3 regions of the Barrientosiimonas humi genome follow, and region 1 is predicted to be linked to each of the others. Evidence: predicted binding sites of a transcription regulator. Region 1 holds the regulator's gene; each other region holds the start of a gene.
What was found. The regulator LexA, encoded in region 1, represses DNA repair genes until DNA is damaged. The targets are predictions, from matches to a motif close to TCGAACANNTGTTCGA.

Region 1 (3,240 bases):
TCGAAGTCGTCGGTGGACTCGAAGGCCTGGTAGACGCTGGCGAAGCGCAGGTAGGCCACCTCGTCCAGCGCGCGCAGCGGCCCCAGGATCTCCAGCCCGACGTCGTGCGCGTCGATCTCGGCCAGCCCCTGGGAGCGGATGCTCTCCTCGACCTGCTGCGCCAGCAGCGCCAGGTCGTCGTCGGAGACCGGTCGGCCCTGGCAGGCCTTGCGGACCCCGGCCAGCACCTTGCCGCGGGCGAACGGCTCGCTCGCCCCCGAGCGCTTGACCACGGTCAGGCTCGCGGTCTCCAGGGTGCTGAACCGCTTGCCGCAGGCCGGGCACTGGCGGCGCCGCTTGATGCTGGTGCCGTCCTCGGACGTACGACTGTCGACGACTCGGGAGTCGTCGTGGCGGCAGAACGGGCAGTGCATCGGGCACCTCCTTCGCGCGGTTCGATCGGGTCCGGGAGGGCGCTCCACGAGGCCGGTTCGGGGGAAAACCTGGGGACGGACGGTGGAAAACCGGCCTCCGGCTGTGGATGTCCTTGTGGACTAGATGTGGAGAACTTACACGGCTGTAACTACTAGATATAGGGAGGTTAGGACGCTTTGGCCCGACGCGCAAGGCCGCGCCGCGGCGGCCTGCGTGTCGCTCACCACGTCACCCGCGCACCACCCGCTCAGGCGCCCGGAACGGCGGGAGAAGTGGACGTGGCCGGTGACGGAGGAGCCCGTCACCGGCCACGAGATCGAGGCTGTCGCCGCGCTCGGGCGACTGACCTGCACCCTGCTCAGGGCGCCGGGATCACCAGCTGCTGACCGCTGGAGACCTGCAGGGAGTTGAGGCCGTTGGCCACCTGGATCTGGGCGACGGCCGTGCCGACCGGGACGCCGGGAAGGTGGGCACGGGCCAGGTCGGACAGGGTCTCCCCGGAGCTCACGGTGACGACCTGCTGGGCCTGCGCTCCCCCAGCGGTCGCGCTGATGGCCGCGCCGACCAGGATCGCCAGGACGACCACGGCGAGGGCCAGCGCGCGGCGGCCGCGGCGGGTGAGCCGGAAGGCCGCGGGGCGGGCTTCCTGCTGGGGCAGCGGCGGCACGACTCGCAGGTGCCGGCGCCGCGCGGGCTGGGCGGACCCGAACCGCGGGTGCGGGGCGATGGCCGGCGTGACGGTGGCGGCGCTCATGTCTTCCTCCAAGGACGGTGACGAACTCGACGAACAAGTGTGCGATGGAACGTCTGTACGATGTATAGCACGGACGTTCGAACGGCTCAAGGCCTCGCGCGGCCGGCTCGGCCGGGAGACCCCGCCGACACGCGTCGTACAGGTGTTTGAAACCTGCTGCGGGTCTTCATAGGCTGTTCGCACAGTCACCAAGACAAGCAGCGACCACCGACAGCCCCTCGCCGACGACGACCGGTCCGGCGCCAGCGGGCACCGTCACCGGCCGCGGCGCGACGCGGAACGAGGACCGAAACCCATGGCCAAGATCCACGAGATGCCCGAACCCGACGGGCAGGCCCTGACCACGCGTCAGCGCAAGGTGCTCGAGGTGATCCGCAACTCGGTCGACCGCCGCGGATACCCGCCGAGCATGCGCGAGATCGGCGACGCCGTCGGCCTGACCTCACCCAGCTCGGTGGCCCACCAGCTGACGATGCTCGAGCGCAAGGGATACCTGCGCCGTGACCCGATGCGCCCGCGCGCCATCGAGGTGATCGCCCCCGGGCAGAGCAAGCGCGAGCGCGGTTATCGCGGCCGCTCGGTGAGCCAGGCGAGCGAGAGCCTGGTCGACGAGACCGGCCTGCACGACGACCACCCCGAGGCCGAGTACGTCCCGGTCGTCGGCCGCATCGCCGCGGGTGGCCCGATCCTTGCCGAGGAGGTCGTCGAGGACGTCTTCCCCCTCCCCCGCCAGATCGTCGGCGAGGGTGACATGTTCCTGCTCAAGGTGGTCGGCGACTCGATGGTCGACGCGGCCATCTGCGACGGCGACTGGGTGGTCGTGCGGCAGCAGCCGACCGCCAGCAACGGCGACATCGTGGCCGCGATGCTCGACAACGAGGCGACCGTCAAGACCTTCAAGCGCACCAAGGGCAAGGTCTGGCTGATGCCGCACAACGAGGCCTACGAGCCGATCGACGGCAGCGACGCCACCATCCTCGGCAAGGTCACCGCGGTCCTGCGCCGCGTCTGACCGCCGGGCCTACCCGGCGCGGGCTCTACGCCGCGACCGCCTCGACGAGCCTGCGCAGGGTCGGCCCCAGCGGGGCGTCCACCTTCACGTCGATCAGGTCGTCGGCCCGGGTGACGCCGTGGGTGATCGCGGCGACCGGGATGCCCTCGCGGGCCGCGTGCCGGGCGAAGCGGTAGCCCGACATGACCATCAGCGACGAGCCCAGCACCAGCAGCGCCCGGGACCGGTCGACCGCCTCGAAGCACGCGTCGACCACCGGCCGCACGACCGACTCGCCGAACATCACGACGTCGGGCTTGAGCCGGTCCGACCGGCAGACCACGCACGCGGCGATCCGGAAGCCGGCCACCTGCTCGTCGGTGAGCACGACGTCGCCGTCGGGCCGGACCTGACCGCTGATCTCCCGGTCGAAGTGCGGGTTCGCCCCGGCGAGCCACTCGTCGACGACCTCGCGGGCGTACCGCTCCCCGCAGTCGGCGCAGACGACGAACGACAACGACCCGTGCAGCTCGGTGACGTCGCGCGCGCCCGCCTGCTGGTGCAGCCCGTCGACGTTCTGGGTGATGACCGCGCCGACCAGGCCGAGGTCCTGTAGCCGCGCGACCGCGCGGTGCCCGTCGTTCGGCTCGGCCGCGGCGAACCTCGGCCAGCCTGTGTACGCCCGCGCCCAGTAGCGCTGTCGCGCCGCCGGGCTCCGGAGCAGCTCGGACACGGTCATGGGGGTCACGCGCCGCTCGCCGTCGGCGCCGCGGTAGGCCGGGATGCCCGACTCGGTGGAGATGCCGGCGCCGGTCAGCACGCACACGTCGCCGCCGCGCACCAGCCGGACGAGCTCGTCCCACAGGCCCGGCGCCAGGGCCGGGTCAGGGGTGGTGGAGGTCAGCACCCGACCAGTATCCGTCAGCGAGAACGTAGGATCCGGAGGCATGATCGACGCCGCTGGGCTGCGCGTGATGCGCGCCATCGCCGAAGAGGGCAGCTTCACCGCGGCGGCCGCGTCGCTGGGCTACTCCCAGCCCGCCATCTCCCAGATGGTGCGCCGCCTCGAGGAACGCACCGG
Region 2 (3,240 bases), 470 kb from region 1:
CACCCCGAGGGGTCAGGTTCGAGACCGTCCGACCCCGCGCGGGCCGCGCGACCTACGCTCGCCGTCGTGAGCAAGACCGTGGGAGTCCTGGCCGTCCAGGGCGACGTGCGCGAGCACCTGGTCGCCCTGCGCGAGAGCGGGGCGGAGGCCGTGCCCGTGCGCCGGCCCGAGGAGCTGGAACGGGTCGACGGGCTGGTGCTGCCCGGCGGGGAGTCGACCACGATGATCCGGCTGCTGCGGACGTTCGACCTGCTCGCCCCGCTCCGCGAGCGGATCGCGGACGGGCTGCCGGCGTACGGCTCGTGCGCGGGCATGATCCTGCTCGCCGACCAGGTGCTCGACGGTCAGCCCGACCAGGAGACCGTCGGCGGTCTGGACGTGATCGTGCGGCGCAACGCCTTCGGCCGGCAGGTCGACTCGTTCGAGACCGACCTCGAGCTCACGGGCGTGGCGGGCGGCCCGGTGCACGCTGTGTTCATCCGCGCGCCGTGGGTCGAGGCGAGCGGCCCCGAGGTCGAGGTGCTGGCGACCGTTCCGTCCGGCCCGGCCGCGGGCCGGGTCGTGGCCGTACGCCAGGGTCACCTCCTCGCGACGTCCTTCCATCCCGAGGTGACCGGTGACCACCGGGTGCACGCCGCGTTCGTCGATTCGCTCGCTGGGTAGGATCGACCAGGCTCGCGGGCCAGGACCGGCGAGCGAGATCGGCACGACGGACGGGTACGAGGGAGACATGAGCGGTCACTCCAAGTGGGCGACGACCAAGCACAAGAAGGCTGCGATCGACGCCAAGCGCGGCAAGCTGTTCGCCAAGCTCATCAAGAACATCGAGGTGGCGGCGCGGCAGGGCGGTGGCGACCCCACCGGCAACCCCACGCTCTTCGACGCGATCCAGAAGGCCAAGAAGTCCTCGGTCCCCAACGACAACATCGACCGCGCGGTCAAGCGCGGCTCGGGTGCCGAGGCCGGCGGCGCCGACTACCAGGCGCTGACCTACGAGGGCTACGCCCCGGGCGGGGTGGCGCTGCTCATCGAGGTGCTGACCGACAACAAGAACCGGGCCGTCGCCGAGGTGCGCACCGCGCTGAACAAGAACGGCGGCAGCATGGCCGAGTCCGGCTCGGTCGCCTACATCTTCAACCGCAAGGGCGTCGTCATCGTGCCCAAGCAGCAGGACGGCAAGGGCGAGACCACCGAGGACGACCTGCTCGAGGTGGTCCTCGACGCCGGCGCCGAGGAGGTCAACGACCTCGGCGAGTCCTTCGAGGTCGTCTCCGAGGCCGGCGACGTCGTCGCGGTGCGCGAGTCGCTGCAGGGCGCGGGTCTGGACTACGACTCCGCCGAGGCGTCGTGGCTGCCCAACGTCGAGGTCCCGCTCGACAAGGACGGCGCCAAGAAGATGTTCCGGATCATCGAGGCGCTCGAGGACAGCGACGACGTGCAGAACGTTTTCGCCAACGGCGACGTCCCCGACGACGTCCTCGTGCAGCTCGGCGCCGAGGACTGACCGACTCGCCCGGCAGCCTCCCCGGCCGCGCGGGTGAGCGCGGTTAGGGTCGGAGCCGCCGAACACCTGTTCGGCCCGGGTCGGCAGGGCGTACGTCGGCGCGGCCGCGCGATCGAACGGAGCAGCCTGGTGCGAGTGCTCGGAGTCGACCCCGGACTGACCCGCTGCGGTCTCGGGGTCGTCGAGGGGGGCATCGGACAACCGCTGCGGATGGTCGCGGTGGGGGTCGTGCGCACGCCGCCGGGCGACGACCCGGCCGAGCGGCTGCTCAGCCTGCAGACCGAGATCGACGACTGGATGCACGCGCACGAGCCCGACGCCGTGGCCGTCGAGCGGGTCTTCGCCAAGGCCAACATCAAGGGGATCATGGGCACCGCGCAGGCCTCCGCCGTCCCGATGCTCGCGGCCGCCCGCCGCGGGCTGCCGCTCGCGCTGCACACCCCGTCCGAGGTCAAGGCGGCCGTCACCGGCAACGGTCGCGCCGACAAGGCCCAGGTCACCTCGATGGTCACCCGCATCCTGCGCCTGCAGGTCGCCCCGCGCCCGGCCGACGCCGCCGACGCGCTGGCCCTCGCGATCTGTCACGTGTGGCGCGGCGGCGCCCACGACCGCATCGCCCAGGCCGTGGCGGCCCAGCAGGCGCGGGCGGGAGCGCGCCGATGATCGCCTCGTTGCGCGGCACCACGCTCACCACCGGGCTCGACCACCTGGTCGTCGAGGTCGGCGGCGTCGGCATGCTCGTCCACACCACGCCCGCCGTGGCGGCCGCGAACCGACCCGGCCAGGAGGCCACGCTCGCCACCTCGCTGGTGGTGCGTGAGGAGTCGCTCACCCTCTACGGCTTCAGCGACTCCTCCGAGCGCGACCTGTTCGAGCAGGTGCAGACCGTCTCCGGCGTGGGGCCGCGGCTGGCGCTGGCCATGCTGTCGGTCCACGACCCCGACGCGCTGCGCGCGGCGATCGGCGACGGCGACCTCGTGGCGCTCACCAAGATCCCCGGCATCGGCAAGAAGAGCGCCGAGCGGATCGTGCTCGAGCTGCGCGACAAGGTCGGCGTCGCCGCCGGCCCGGGCGGCTCGTCCACCGCGCCCGCAGCCCCGGCCGACCAGCACCTGCAGCAGGTCAGCGAGGCGCTGGTCGGGCTCGGGTGGAGCGCCAAGCAGGCCGACGACGCCGTCGAGCGGGTCACCGCGGCCGAACCCGCCAGCACCGACGTCTCGCAGCTGCTGCGCCTGGCCCTGCGGGAGCTCGGCCGATGAGCCAGCAGGGCCACCACTCCGACGACTCCCACGGGCACGACCCGTACGCCGACGACTCCTACGACGCCTCGGCCCGGATCGTCGACCCGGGCGGCGACGCCGAGGAGCGGCGCATCGAGGCGGCGCTGCGTCCGCGGCGGCTCGCCGAGTTCCCGGGTCAGCCGCGGGTCAGCGACCAGCTCGCGCTCGTGCTCGAGGCCGCCCGCCGCCGCGGGGCGCCGCCCGACCACATCTTGCTGTCCGGCCCGCCCGGCCTCGGCAAGACGTCGCTGGCGATGATCGTCGCCGCCGAGCTGGAGCAGCCGATCCGGATCACCAGCGGCCCGGCGATCCAGCACGCCGGCGACCTCGCGGCGATCCTGTCCTCGCTCGCCGAGGGCGAGGTGCTCTTCCTCGACGAGATCCACCGGATGGCCCGGCCCGCCGAGGAGATGCTCTACCTCGCGATGGAGGACTTCCGCGTCGACGTGATCGTCG
Region 3 (3,240 bases), 1.7 Mb from region 1:
ACCCGCTGAGCCGCGACCCCGCGGTGCGGATCAGGCCGTCGCCCGAGCTGCGGCCGTTGCGGAACCGCGTCCACCTCGACGTGGTCCGCCCGCCCGACCAGATCGACCGAGCAGGACTCGGGGAGGCGACGGGGGCGTACGGCGTGCGGCACAGCGACCGCGACGGCAACGAGGTCGATCTGGTGCCGGGCGAGCAGCTCGGTGACCTGGGCGCGGCGGACGGGCCGGAGCGCGCGGACGGGTCGGACGGTTCGGGCGGGTCGGGCGAGGCGGCCGAGCCAGGCGACCCGGGCGGGCCGGACGACATAGGTGGGCCGGACGACGTGGCCAGGGTGAGCGGGACCACCGACTGGCAGGTCGTGTTCAGCGCGATGGCGTGCTACCGCGTGCGGTCCACCGCGCAGCAGCGTGACCTGATGACCGCCGCGGCCGCGCTGGCCGGCGAGGCGGGATTCCCGCTGCTGATCGACGTACGCCACTGCCTGGTCGTCCTCGACAGCGGCAAGGACCAGTGGCTCGGCGACGCGCACGGGCTCGCCGTCGACTTCACCGCGCTGGCCGGAGCGCTGCAACGGGCCGCCCGTGCGATCGGCGCCACGCCGGAGCCGGGGTTGGCGCGGTTCGTCCAGGTGTTCTTCGACGCCGCGGACGTGGGGGCGGTGCGCGGCTTCTGGGCGGCGGCGCTGGGGTACGTCCCCGACCGCCGGCCCGAGGTCACCGATATCCACGACCCGCGGCGGCTGACGCCGGAGCTGGTGTTCCAGCAGCTCGACGTGTCGGACGCAGCCCGGCGGCGGCAGCGCAACCGCCTCCACCTCGAGCTCGCCCTGCCGTCAGACGTCGCCGCGCGGCGGGTGGACGAGACGCAGACCGCCGGTGGCCGGCTGCTGGAGACGTCGCAGGAGCGTTGGCGCCTCTGTGACCCGGAGGGCAACGAGCTCGTGGTCCGGGCGGACTCGCCGGTCGAGTAGCTATGCGCATGAGTTGTGTATCGAGACCCCTCGCTCCGCGCAGCAGATCCATGATGGTCGAGTAGCGGCGAGGTACGAGCCGCGTATCGAGACCCCTCGCTCGCCCAGTGTCCGGTCTCTGCGGAGCCCGCCCCTGCCGCCGCACGATCGGGTGTCTGATCCATTCGGACACATCCTGGGGCTGAGCCTCATGAGGACGATTCCCCGTGCGCCAGGTGCAGCTCGTGGTCCGCCTGAGACGGACACCCCTAACCGCCGAGCCTGGGTCGCTGGTCGTTGATCGGGGTGACTTGGGCCCGCCCGCCTACCGACGCTGTCCGCCCTGTCCGGGCACGGCCGCTGACCCTGCAACGGTCCGCTCCCTGGGTACCCGCGCACTGAGCGCTGTCTGCTCCGCCCGGACAGCCACCGCCGGCCAACCGTCCACAGCGGCGCCGGGCACCCTGGCGCCGGGCGTCCCGACTTGTCCGATCCAGGCGGACACGCCGTGACCGGTGCCCAGCAGCTCATAAGCCATCTCGGCACCCACGCACCGACGTTGTCTGCCCTATGCGGACAAGCCGGGTAGTCAGCGGCCGCCGGGTTGCCCCTGCGCACCCTGTCCGATCTATCCGGACAAGACCCGCCAACCCTCCTGTCGGCGCCGAGCCCCTGACGCCGGCAGTCCCACGCGGTCCGATCTACACGGACAAGCCCCCGGTCGCCGGGCCGCCCCACGCGCCCCGGTCTCCAGGCCCCCTGGCGCCCGCGCATCGACGTCGCCCGCCCCGTTCGGACAGGCCGGCTGGTCGCTGTCCGCCGCGCCCGTGGCCCTGTGTCCGATCTATCCGGACAAGCCCCACCTCCCTATGCGACGCCGCGCACCGTGTCCGACCTACCCGGACAAACGCCGACCGGCGGCCCATGTCGACTGGGGTCGGCGCGACGAGGTGCGGAGGGCGTACTCCGGACTGGCTCGACCGGTCCGAGCCGACAGCCGCGCCAGCACTGGGATCGAGAGGCCTGTCAGTGGCGACCCCTATGGTTCGAACAAACGTCGGAACGAGCCGCAGTCAGGCGGATCGGACCGCGACCAGGGGGAGGATCCAGATGACAGCTCGAACCAGCGCACGGCACGGGCCGGACGAAGACGGTCGGAGTGACGAGGAGCGGCACGACACCCCCGCGTCTGGCGAGGGGTGCGACCTCGTCTCGCTGCTCGCCACCTTGCCGGAGCACGTCGCCGACTGGCTGATCGAGACGATCGAGGCGGTCGCCGTCGACCCGGCCGGTCCGGCGTCGGTCGGCACCAGCCGGCTCACCGGTCCGACGACCGTCGTGGCCGGCGGGCCCGACCCGGTCGACGACCCAGCCCTCGCACGCGCGGTGGCGGGCGACCTGATCCGGGCGGCGCGGGGCATCCAGGCATGGGCCGAGTCGGCCGAGATCGAGGGCGTACGGCGGCTGCTGGCGGCAGTCGAGGCCGACCACAACCTCGACCTTGGCCAGCACGATCCCCCGTCAAGACGCACGACCCGCTGCGGCCTGGCGCGCACCGCCGTGGCCACCGAGCTGCAGGTGCTCACCGGACTGCCCCTGACACAGTGCCGTGACCGCGTCGCGCTCGCGTCCGCGCCGGAGTCCCGAGCCGGCTACCTCCGCGCGCGGATCGCGAGCGGCACGACGTCGATCTACCGCGCGACCACGGTCCTGAAGGAGACCGAGCATCTCGACCCGTTCACCGCCGACGAGATCGCGCGGCGCGCGCTGCGGCCGATCGACGGGAAGGCCACCAAGTCCTCCGACCCGCAGGCCGGTGGTCACCGCAGCTTCCCGCGGTACGCCCCCGCCCCCGCCGCGGACCAGTCACCGCCGGGCGGGGTCGGCTCGGACGGCGCCCAGCCTGTCCCCCGATCGCCCGGTGCTGGGCCTCCGGCTGAGGTGCCCGCGGACGGCGCTACCAGGAGCCGGTCGTCTGGCGCAGCCCCGGAGGCCGGCGCGGCGGGAACGGCGACGGATGCCGACGTGGCGGGTCAGTGCCTGGCAGGAGACGGTCGGGCGGGCGACGTTGCTCCCCCTGCTATCGACGAACCCGGCCTTGCCGCCACGTCCGGCCTGGGCTCCGGGACGGGGCCTCTCGGTCAGTTCCCGGGCGCCGAGCCCGACGGCCAGCCCGTCGCAACCGAGCCCGTCGCGACCGAGCCCGACGGTCAGCACCCCGCGACCGAGCCCAGCGGTCAGCTCCCCGGGATGGCGTCGGACAGCCTGCTCGCCGGCACCGGGCCGCTCC

Region 2: ruvC (crossover junction endodeoxyribonuclease RuvC) is a predicted target of LexA. The motif match lies at 1,563-1,578, and genes of this name have one in related genera.
Region 3: FB554_RS12265 (HNH endonuclease signature motif containing protein) is a predicted target of LexA. The motif match lies at 1,997-2,012, and genes of this name have one in related genera.

Annotation. Positions count from the first base shown of each region.
Region 1 is NZ_VFOK01000001.1:921,240-924,479, reverse strand. Features, by position in the region: gene nrdR (transcriptional regulator NrdR) at 1-413, opposite strand, end outside; gene FB554_RS04360 (LysM peptidoglycan-binding domain-containing protein) at 773-1,168, opposite strand; gene lexA (transcriptional repressor LexA) at 1,464-2,180, shown strand; gene FB554_RS04350 (NAD-dependent protein deacetylase) at 2,206-3,066, opposite strand; gene FB554_RS04345 (LysR family transcriptional regulator) at 3,107-3,240, shown strand, end outside.
Region 2 is NZ_VFOK01000001.1:1,391,439-1,394,678, reverse strand. Features, by position in the region: gene pdxT (pyridoxal 5'-phosphate synthase glutaminase subunit PdxT) at 67-663, shown strand; gene FB554_RS06555 (YebC/PmpR family DNA-binding transcriptional regulator) at 731-1,504, shown strand; gene ruvC (crossover junction endodeoxyribonuclease RuvC) at 1,634-2,167, shown strand; gene ruvA (Holliday junction branch migration protein RuvA) at 2,164-2,763, shown strand; gene ruvB (Holliday junction branch migration DNA helicase RuvB) at 2,760-3,240, shown strand, end outside.
Region 3 is NZ_VFOK01000001.1:2,612,964-2,616,203, forward strand. Features, by position in the region: gene FB554_RS12260 (VOC family protein) at 1-971, shown strand, start outside; gene FB554_RS12265 (HNH endonuclease signature motif containing protein) at 2,061-3,240, shown strand, end outside.